3 regions of the Streptococcus uberis genome follow, and region 3 is predicted to be linked to each of the others. Evidence: predicted binding sites of a transcription regulator. Region 3 holds the regulator's gene; each other region holds the start of a gene.

Region 1 (3,287 bases), 280 kb from region 3:
CCATTTTTTCTCGCATTTTAAAAATATCATTTTTCTTATCTGTAATGTCTATTCCTTCAAAGGTAATGCGTCCCTTGGTCGGTTCTTCAAGAAGATTCATACTTCTAAGCAGTGTTGATTTTCCTGATCCAGAGGGACCAATAATGACTAATACTTCGCCTTGTTCGATCCTTAAATCAATCCCTTTTAAAACCTCATTTTTCCCAAAGTATTTATGGAGGTTTTCAATATGAATTAGTGTATCACTCATGCTTTTTTAACTCCTTGTCCCATCTTGTTTTCTAAAATCGTTAATAAATAGGATAAAACCGTTGTCACCATCAAATAGTAAAATGCCGCAAATAACAATGGTGTAATTGGTAAATAGGTTGACGTTACTACTGTTTGAGCCCCATTCCACAACTCCATGACACCGATAGTTTGTAAAAGTGCACTATCTTTGATGATTGTAATAAATTCATTTCCTAAAGCAGGTAAAATGTTTTTAAAGGCTTGTGGCAAAATAACATAACGCATTGCATTTTTCGGTCTAATTCCTAACGAATATGCCGCTTCAAGTTGTCCTTTTGGAACAGCTTCAATTCCAGCACGTACAATTTCAGAAATATAGGCTCCACTATTTAATGAAATGATAATAATACCTGGCAATAACCTTGAAAAATCTAAATCCAAAACACCAAAATTGACAGTTGGCATATTATTAAAATGCATCCATGCAAATGCAATCATAATCTGTACAACCATTGGAGTGCCACGAAAAATCCAAACATAAAAATTGGCTAACCACTTCAAGGGAGTAAATGAACTACGCTTGACAAAAGTGATCAAAACCCCAATAATCGTGCCAAAAAAAACGACACAGGCAGAAATCATTATTGTGACTATGACACCATAGTTGAAATAAGCCCAATATTCAGGCAAAAAAGAAAAATTCATTCTATCATCCTACAATCTAATTTTTTAAAATAATAGAAATAATTATAACATCTTATGAATAAAAATACAACGTTTTTTGACATAAAAAAAAGCTTACCCAAGTAAGCTCAATCTTAGTCTATTTTCTTAGTATAATAAATCGTAAATTTCCATTGCAATTAAATCAATACTATCAAATGAATATGATTCACGTGCTTCTACATCGCGCAAGGTAAAGACTGGTCCATTTTCAGGATCATTTGCAAAAGAAACTTCCGCAACGACAACACCCTCACGTTCAAAATTTCTTTTTAAGTTGCCACCATCGTTGACCATCAATTCTAAACGATTGATGATTCTCACTAAATGTGATTCCATTTCCGTTCTCCTATTCGTTTATTATCCCTATTATTTTAACATAAAAATAACTAAACAAACACTAAAATAACTATTTTTCTTGAATTTTATGCCCTTTTTCAATCGAAAATACAATTATCACTCTAAGTCACTAAGTGCTAAAATTCTGAACTTTTTACTTGATTTCCTTTTTGGAGGTGCTATAATATGAGTATAAAGTTTGACCATTTTTGACTAAATGTTTTGACTTTTATTCTGACCTTTGGAGGTATATTATGCTTTGTCAAAATTGTAAATTAAATGAAGCAACTATTCATCTATATACGAATGTGAATGGAAAACAAAGACAGGTAGATCTTTGTCAAAATTGTTATCAAATCATGAAAACAGATACTAATAATCCTATCCTAGGTGGTCAAAATGGGAAACCACAACAAGATTCGATAAATCCATTCTTTGATGACTTTTTTGGTGATCTCAACAATTTCAGGGCATTTGGTCAATTGCCTAACACGCCACCAACTCAATCTGGAGGCGGACAAGGTAATGGGGGACACCGTGGAGGATACAACGGGTCCCAGGCTCAAGCTGCTCAAACGCAAAAACCAAATGGCCTTTTAGAAGAATTCGGTATCAATGTAACTGATATTGCCAGAAGAGGTGATATTGATCCTGTTATCGGACGCGATGATGAGATTGTTCGCGTCATTGAAATTCTAAATCGACGGACTAAAAATAACCCTGTCCTTATTGGGGAACCTGGTGTTGGTAAAACTGCAGTTGTGGAGGGTTTAGCTCAAAAAATTGTAGATGGGGATGTTCCACATAAATTACAACACAAACAAGTCATTCGATTAGATGTAGTCAGTTTAGTTCAAGGAACTGGCATTCGTGGTCAGTTCGAAGAACGCATGCAAAAACTAATGGAAGAAATCCGAAATCGCCAAGATGTCATTTTATTTATTGACGAAATTCATGAGATTGTCGGTGCTGGTAGTGCAGGCGATGGCAATATGGATGCTGGTAACATTTTAAAACCTGCCCTTGCTCGTGGAGAATTACAACTGGTTGGTGCAACGACGTTGAATGAATATCGGATCATTGAAAAAGATGCAGCACTCGAAAGACGTATGCAGCCAGTTAAAGTTGATGAACCTTCAGTTGAGGAAACCATCACTATTTTAAAAGGGATTCAAAGCAAATATGAAGATTACCATCATGTGAAATACAGTCAAGATGCTATCGAAGCTGCTGCTCACCTTTCTAATAGGTATATTCAGGATCGTTTCCTTCCCGATAAAGCCATTGATTTGCTCGACGAAGCCGGTTCTAAAATGAACTTGACATTAAACTTTGTTGATCCCAAAGAGATTGATAAGAGATTAGTCGAAGCTGAAAACTTAAAAGCGCAAGCCACTAGGGATGAAGATTTTGAACGCGCAGCTTACTTCAGAGACCAAATTGCAAAATACAAAGAATTGCAAAAACAAAAGGTAGACGACGAAGACACGCCTATTATCACAGAAAAAACAATTGAAGCCATTGTTGAACAAAAAACCAATATTCCAGTTGGCGATTTAAAGGAAAAAGAACAATCCCAATTGGTCAACTTATCAGATGATCTTAAAGCGCATGTCATCGGTCAAGATGATGCGGTTGAAAAGATTGCAAAAGCTATTCGACGTAATCGTGTCGGACTTGGTAGCCCTAATCGTCCTATTGGTTCTTTCCTTTTCGTTGGACCGACTGGTGTTGGTAAAACAGAGCTTTCTAAGCAATTGGCTATTGAACTTTTTGGATCTGCTGATAATATGATTCGATTTGACATGTCGGAATACATGGAAAAACATGCTGTTGCTAAATTGGTAGGAGCGCCTCCAGGATATGTTGGTTATGAGGAAGCTGGTCAGCTGACAGAAAAAGTTAGACGGAACCCATACTCACTTATACTTCTGGATGAAGTTGAGAAGGCTCATCCTGATGTGATGCATATGTTCTTACAAGTTTTGGATGAT
Region 2 (3,287 bases), 260 kb from region 3:
TTTCTCAACTCTCTCCTTGTTACCCCAAAATATTATCGGTTAACCTGATTGTAGCACATAAATGTCTACACAACAAAAGCTTTTGCTATAATTTTAAAAAAATTAAAAAAGCCCAGATAGACTTCTATCTAGGCTTTTTTTCTATTCAATATTTTAAAGAATTACATCATTCCACCCATCATGCTTGGGTCCATTCCTCCTGGCATTGCTGGGGCAGCTGGTTCTGGTTTATTAGCCACAACAGCTTCAGTTGTTAAGATGAGACTTGCAACTGAAGCAGCATTTTGAAGAGCTGAGCGAGTAACTTTGACAGGGTCAATGATACCTGTTTCAATCATATCTACCCAGTCACCTGTTGCAGCATTGAATCCTGTTCCAACTGGACTATTTTTCAATTTATCAATGACAACTGATCCTTCATAACCAGCATTATAAGCAATTTGACGAACTGGTTCTTCGAGAGCACGAAGGACAATGTTACGTCCGGTTGCTTCATCGCCAGTAAGTTCTAAGGCTGCCACTTTGTCAATAACCGTAACAAGTGCTGTTCCACCACCTGATACAATACCTTCTTCAACTGCTGCACGAGTTGCATTAAGGGCATCTTCAATGCGTAATTTCATTTCTTTAAGTTCTGTTTCTGTTGCAGCACCTACTTTAATAACTGCCACACCACCAGCTAACTTAGCCAAACGTTCTTGTAATTTTTCACGATCAAACTCAGAAGTTGTTGTTTCTAACTGTGATTTGATCAATCCAACACGGTTAGCAATTGCTTCCGCAGAGCCAGCACCTTCAACAATAACTGTGGAATCCTTGTCTACAGTCACTTTAGCTGCTTGACCGAGCGTAGCAATTGTTGCATCCTTAAGGTCTAAACCTAAATCTTCAGTAATAACTGTTCCACCTGTCAAGATAGCGATATCTTCTAGCATGGCTTTACGGCGATCGCCAAAGCCAGGGGCTTTAACAGCAACAACGTTGAATGTTCCACGAATTTTATTTAAAACAAGTGTTGGCAAAGCTTCACCATCAACATCATCTGCAATAATGAGAAGGGGACGACTGGTTTTAAGCACTTCTTCCAATAACGGTAAAATTTCTTGAATATTTGATACTTTTTTATCTGTGATTAAGATAAATGGGTTTTCAAGATCAGCAACCATTTTTTCATTATCTGTTACCATATATTGTGATAAGTATCCGCGGTCAAATTGCATCCCTTCAACCACTTCAAGTTCTGTTTCCATACCACGTGATTCTTCAATTGTGATAACACCATCATTGCCTACACGTTCCATGGCTTCTGAGATATACTCCCCAACTTTTTCTGAACGTGATGACACGGCAGCTACTTGGGCAATAGCCTCTTTTCCGGAAACTGGTTGGGCAATAGCTTTTAATTCTTCAACTGCGGCTGATGTTGCTTTTTCAATACCGCGACGAATGCCAATTGGATTAGCCCCTGCAGTGACATTTTTTAACCCTTCTCGGACAATTGCTTGAGTTAATACTGTTGCTGTAGTTGTTCCATCTCCTGCGATATCATTGGTTTTTGAAGCAACTTCTGAAACCAATTTAGCTCCCATATTTTCGAAATGGTCTTCTAATTCAATTTCTTTTGCAATGGTTACCCCGTCATTTGTGATTAGTGGTGAACCAAATGCTTTTTCAAGAACAACGTTACGACCTTTTGGGCCCAAAGTTACTTTTACAGTATCTGCTAAAATATCTACCCCACGCACCATTGCTGCACGCGCATCTGCTGAAAATTTAATGTCTTTTGCCATCTTTTATCCTTCTTTCTTTTCTTAACTTCTATCTTAAAGGATTGTTTATCCTAAAATCGCAATAATATCAGCTTCCCGAATAATTGCTAATTTCTCATCTTCATGAGTTACTTCTAAAACCTGACCATCTTCTACTAAGACCATTTGACCAACTGTAACAGATGGAGGGACAACTTCACCTGTAATCGTACGCATGCCAGTTTCACTCACAGCAACAACTGTTGCTTTTCTGGTTGACTCTTTATGATTGCCTGCGAGTACAAAACCACCAACTGTTTGTTCTTTTTCTTCTTCAAATCTAACGACCACGCGGTCTCCTAATGGTTTTAACATCTGTATTTCCTCCAATAAAAAGAATCTGATTAAATATTAGCACTCTTTAAAGAAGAGTGCCAATTCCAATTTCTATTTTATCACTTGGTCAAAATTAGTCAAGAAAAAAAGTCCCTCTTTTTTGAGGAGACTCCTTTTCATTTAGACCATATCAAATTTTAATTTACCTTGGCTCATACCAATTTTTAAAGTCTTACCAGTTTTAAGTTGACCAGATAAAATGAATTCTGACAACTTGTCTTCGATTTCTGTTTGGATGGTTCGTCTTAGTGGCCTTGCCCCCATCTCAACATCATAACCGACTTCAGACAAATATTTTAATGCAGATGGTTGCATTTTGAGGGTAATCCCTTTTTCTTCCAAGTTCTTAATCAAGGGTTGAACCATAATCGTGACAACTTGTCGCATGTCTTCTTGACTTAAGCTATGGAAGACAACTTTTTCATCAATTCGGTTGATAAATTCTGGTCGGTAGGTTTTTTTCAATTCTTCTAAGATGCGTTTTTCCATGGCCGAATGATCATGGTTGATATCTTTAGCACCAAATCCAACCGTTTTATCATCTCGAAGCGCTGTAGCACCTAAATTACTTGTCATGATAATGATTGTATTTGAAAAATCGACTTTTCGCCCACGAGAATCCGTTAATTGTCCATCATCCAAGACTTGTAACAAAACATTAAAGATATCTGGATGGGCTTTTTCAACTTCATCGAAGAGAAGAACAGAATAGGGCTTGTTACGTACTTTTTCGGTCAACTCACCGCCCTCGTCATAGCCAACATATCCTGGAGGTGCTCCATTTAAACGGCTAGCAGCGAATTTTTCCATGTATTCTGACATATCAAAACGAATGAGAGCTGATTCATCATCGAATAAGAGTTCTGCTAAAGCTTTTGCTAATTCTGTTTTCCCAACACCTGTCGGTCCAAGGAACATAAAGGAGCCAATCGGACGTTTACCTGTTCGAATACCAGACTGATTGCGTCTGATAGCTCTTGAAATTGCTGAGACTGCATCCTCTTGACCGATAACACGCTTATGCAATTCTTTTTCCAGGTTAAGGTATTTCTGACTATCTGCCTTGCTAATTTTTTCCAGTGGAATTCCTGACAATTTACTTAATGTAGACATGATATCTTCTTCAGTAACAGGAGTTGGTTT
Region 3 (3,287 bases):
CCATTGATGATTGGGACTTGGTTCTAGTTAATCGAGATCATCCAAAAGAGGAAATGAATCCTGAGTTAGTTGACATTAATGGCATCTCTGTCGATAAACGGATTGCTGATGCTACTGCAGAGTTTCTTGCTGCCGCCCAGGCAGTGAATGCTCAAGAGCATCTGATTTCTGGTTATCGAAGCGTTGCCTATCAAGCGGAGCTTTATCAATCTTATGTGTCTCAGGAAATGGCTAATGATCCGAGTTTAACGCAAGAGGCTGCGGAAGCTATTGTCCAAACCTACTCACAACCGGCTGGATCAAGCGAACATCAAACAGGCCTTGCGATTGATATGAGTACAGTAGATGCATTAAATCAGAGTGATGTCGAAACTGTCAAACAAGTGACTGCTTTAGCTCCTAAATATGGTTTTATCTTGCGCTTTCCAGATGGGAAACAGGAGTCAACCGGAGTCGGCTATGAAGATTGGCATTTTCGCTATGTTGGAAAAAAATCAGCAGCTTATATCAGCAAGCATCAAATATCATTAGAAGAGTATATTAAGTTATTGAAGGAGAAAAAATGAGAAATCGACTGACTTTTTCCTATTTCATAGGTATATTTTTGACTTTTCTTTTTCTTTTGGTTACTCCTTTAATTGTGAACAGTCAAGCTAGTCAAGCTGGGAAATTGGTGACAGTACCCTATTCTAAAAAAGAATTTATCACAACAATTGCTAACGAGATTAAGCCTTATGCAAAAGCTTATGGCATTAGGCCGTCCATTATCATTGGTCAAGCGGTTCTAGAAAGTCAAAGTGGGCAAACCCTTTTGGCCTCTCGCTATCATAACCTTTTTGCAATAGAATCAAGACCTGGAAAAGACGGAGTAACCTTAGTCACCAATAGACCCTTAGGTAATCATCCTGTCTCTAGCAAGGTCCGTTTCATCCAATATAAAGATTGGGAAGCCGCTATTCGTGATTATTTCCTTACCCTAAGGTCTGGTGATGTTTGGGACAAACACTTCTATCGTACACTTGCAACTTCAGAAGGTTATAAAGGACCTGCTCAAGCTATCGAGGATTATCTTTATTCATATGATAAAAATTATTCTGATAAATTGATCAAAACAATAGAAGAAAATGATTTAACGCAATATGATCGGTAAAATTAGCACTCTAAGAAAAGAGTGCTAATTTTTTGTGTTTTTTCCTTGACAGTATTTTTTTATAGAGTATAATGGAAATATAAGTTAGCAGTCTTATTATCAGAGTGCTAAACGAAAGGGGGAGTGCTGGTGATAACGGAACGCCAAAATGAGATTTTAAATCTGATTATTGACTTGTTTACACAAACGCATGAACCTGTGGGTTCCAAAGCGCTTCAAGCTAGTATTGAAACAAGCAGTGCCACTATTCGAAATGAAATGGCAAAGCTTGAAAAATTAGGGCTTTTGGAAAAAGCTCACACGTCAAGTGGAAGAATGCCAAGTCCTGCTGGATTTAAGTATTTTGTCGAACATTCCTTAAGCCTCGATAGTGTCGATGAGAGTGACATCTATCAATTGGTTAAAGCTTTTGATTTTGAAGCTTTTCGCTTAGAAGATATTTTAGCAAAAGCAAGTCAAGTTTTAGCAGATATGACGCACTACTCGGTAGCTATCTTAGATGTTGAACCATCCCATCAAAAACTGACGGCTTTTGATATTGTTCAACTCTCTAATCATGATGCCTTAGCAGTATTGAATTTGGATGAATCAAAACCTCAAACAGTTCAATTCGCCATTCCCAAAAATTTTTTAACCAGAGACTTGGTTAAAATTAAGGAAATTGTTGATGAACGCCTGCTAGGTAGAAATCTGATGGATGTCCATTATAAATTAAGAACAGAGATACCTCAAATTTTACAGAAGTATTTCACCGTTACAGATAATGTTTTGGATTTATTTGAATACATTTTTCGGGAGTTATTCCAAGAAAGTATTTTTGTTTCAGGTAAGGTCAATGCATTGGAGTATGCTGGTCTTGACACTTACCAGTTTTTAAATAATGAACAACATCTAGCCTTTACGATACGGCAAGGAATGTCTGAAAATGAGATGGCAACAGTTCAGGTTGCTGACAGTAATGAACCAGCACTAGCAAATCTGAGTTTGTTGACCTACAAATTTTTAATTCCCTATCGTGGTTTTGGCTTGCTAAGCTTAATTGGACCTATTGATATGAATTATCGTCGGAATGTTAGTTTAATCAATGTGATGGGACGTATCTTAGCAATTAAGCTAAGGGATTACTATCGTTACCTAAACAGTAATCATTACGAAGTTAATTAGAGAAGTTAATTAGAAAAGAAAATAAGAGAGAAAGAGGTGCTTCCATGTCACATAAACATGAAGAAGACATCAAAAAAGATGACCTTGAAGAAATCATTGAGGAAAATCCTGAAACCTCAGCTGAAAACCTTGATGAAAAAGCTGACGAAAAGAAAACGAACGATGACAATTCAGAAGTTGACGAAAAATCTGAATTAGAAATCGCAAATGAACGTGCCGAAGAGTTTGAAAACAAATACCTTCGTGCTCATGCTGAAATGCAAAATATTCAACGCAGAGCAAATGAGGAACGTCAATCCTTGCAACGATTTCGTTCACAGGATTTAGCCAAAAAAATCTTACCAAGTTTAGACAATCTTGAGCGTGCTCTAGCTGTGGAAGGGTTGACAGATGATGTTAAAAAAGGAATAGAAATGGTGCAAGAAAGTTTAATTCAAGCCCTGAAAGAAGAAGGGATTGAAGAAGTACCATTAGAAACCTTTGATCATAATATTCATATGGCAGTTCAAACACTACCAGCTGATGAAGAACATCCAGCAGATACCATTGCACAGGTCTTCCAAAAAGGTTATAAGCTCCATGAACGTTTGTTAAGACCAGCCATGGTTGTTGTCTACAATTAAAGCTTTTCCTGCTCAGCCATTGCGAAGGTACTGAGCTCTAAAAACAAAAAACACTGATTCGACCGCCAAGTCGTTAAACTAGACTAGTATAAGAAAATATAAGAGGTAAAAAAACATGTCAAAAATTATTGGTATTGACTTAGGTACAACTAACTCAGCTGTCGCAGTTCTTGAAGGAACTGAAAGCAAAATCATCGCAAATCCAGAAGGTAATCGTACAACTCCTTCAGTTGTTTCTTTCAAAAATGGTGAAATCATTGTTGGTGACGCAGCTAAACGACAAGCAGTGACAAATCCAGATACTGTTATTTCAATTAAATCTAAAATGGGTACTTCTGAAAAAGTATCAG

Evidence for each region. Region 3 encodes HrcA, which represses chaperone genes, less so after heat shock. Its sites were predicted from a motif close to TTAGCACTCNNNNNNNNNGAGTGCTAA; they were not measured.
Region 1: DQM95_RS06855 (ATP-dependent Clp protease ATP-binding subunit) is a predicted target of HrcA. The motif match lies at 1,408-1,434, and genes of this name have one in related genera.
Region 2: groES (co-chaperone GroES) is a predicted target of HrcA. The motif match lies at 2,160-2,186, and genes of this name have one in related genera.

Annotation. Positions count from the first base shown of each region.
Region 1 covers NZ_LS483397.1:1,320,916-1,324,202, forward strand. Annotated here, with positions in the region: gene DQM95_RS06840 (amino acid ABC transporter ATP-binding protein) at 1-250, opposite strand, end outside; gene DQM95_RS06845 (amino acid ABC transporter permease) at 247-936, opposite strand; gene DQM95_RS06850 (DUF1797 family protein) at 1,063-1,293, opposite strand; gene DQM95_RS06855 (ATP-dependent Clp protease ATP-binding subunit) at 1,548-3,287, shown strand, end outside.
Region 2 covers NZ_LS483397.1:1,864,068-1,867,354, forward strand. Annotated here, with positions in the region: gene groL (chaperonin GroEL) at 162-1,790, opposite strand; gene groES (co-chaperone GroES) at 1,836-2,123, opposite strand; gene DQM95_RS09480 (ATP-dependent Clp protease ATP-binding subunit) at 2,265-3,287, opposite strand, start outside.
Region 3 covers NZ_LS483397.1:1,604,780-1,608,066, reverse strand. Annotated here, with positions in the region: gene DQM95_RS08265 (M15 family metallopeptidase) at 1-566, shown strand, start outside; gene DQM95_RS08260 (glycoside hydrolase family 73 protein) at 563-1,150, shown strand; gene hrcA (heat-inducible transcriptional repressor HrcA) at 1,280-2,314, shown strand; gene grpE (nucleotide exchange factor GrpE) at 2,359-2,937, shown strand; gene dnaK (molecular chaperone DnaK) at 3,053-3,287, shown strand, end outside.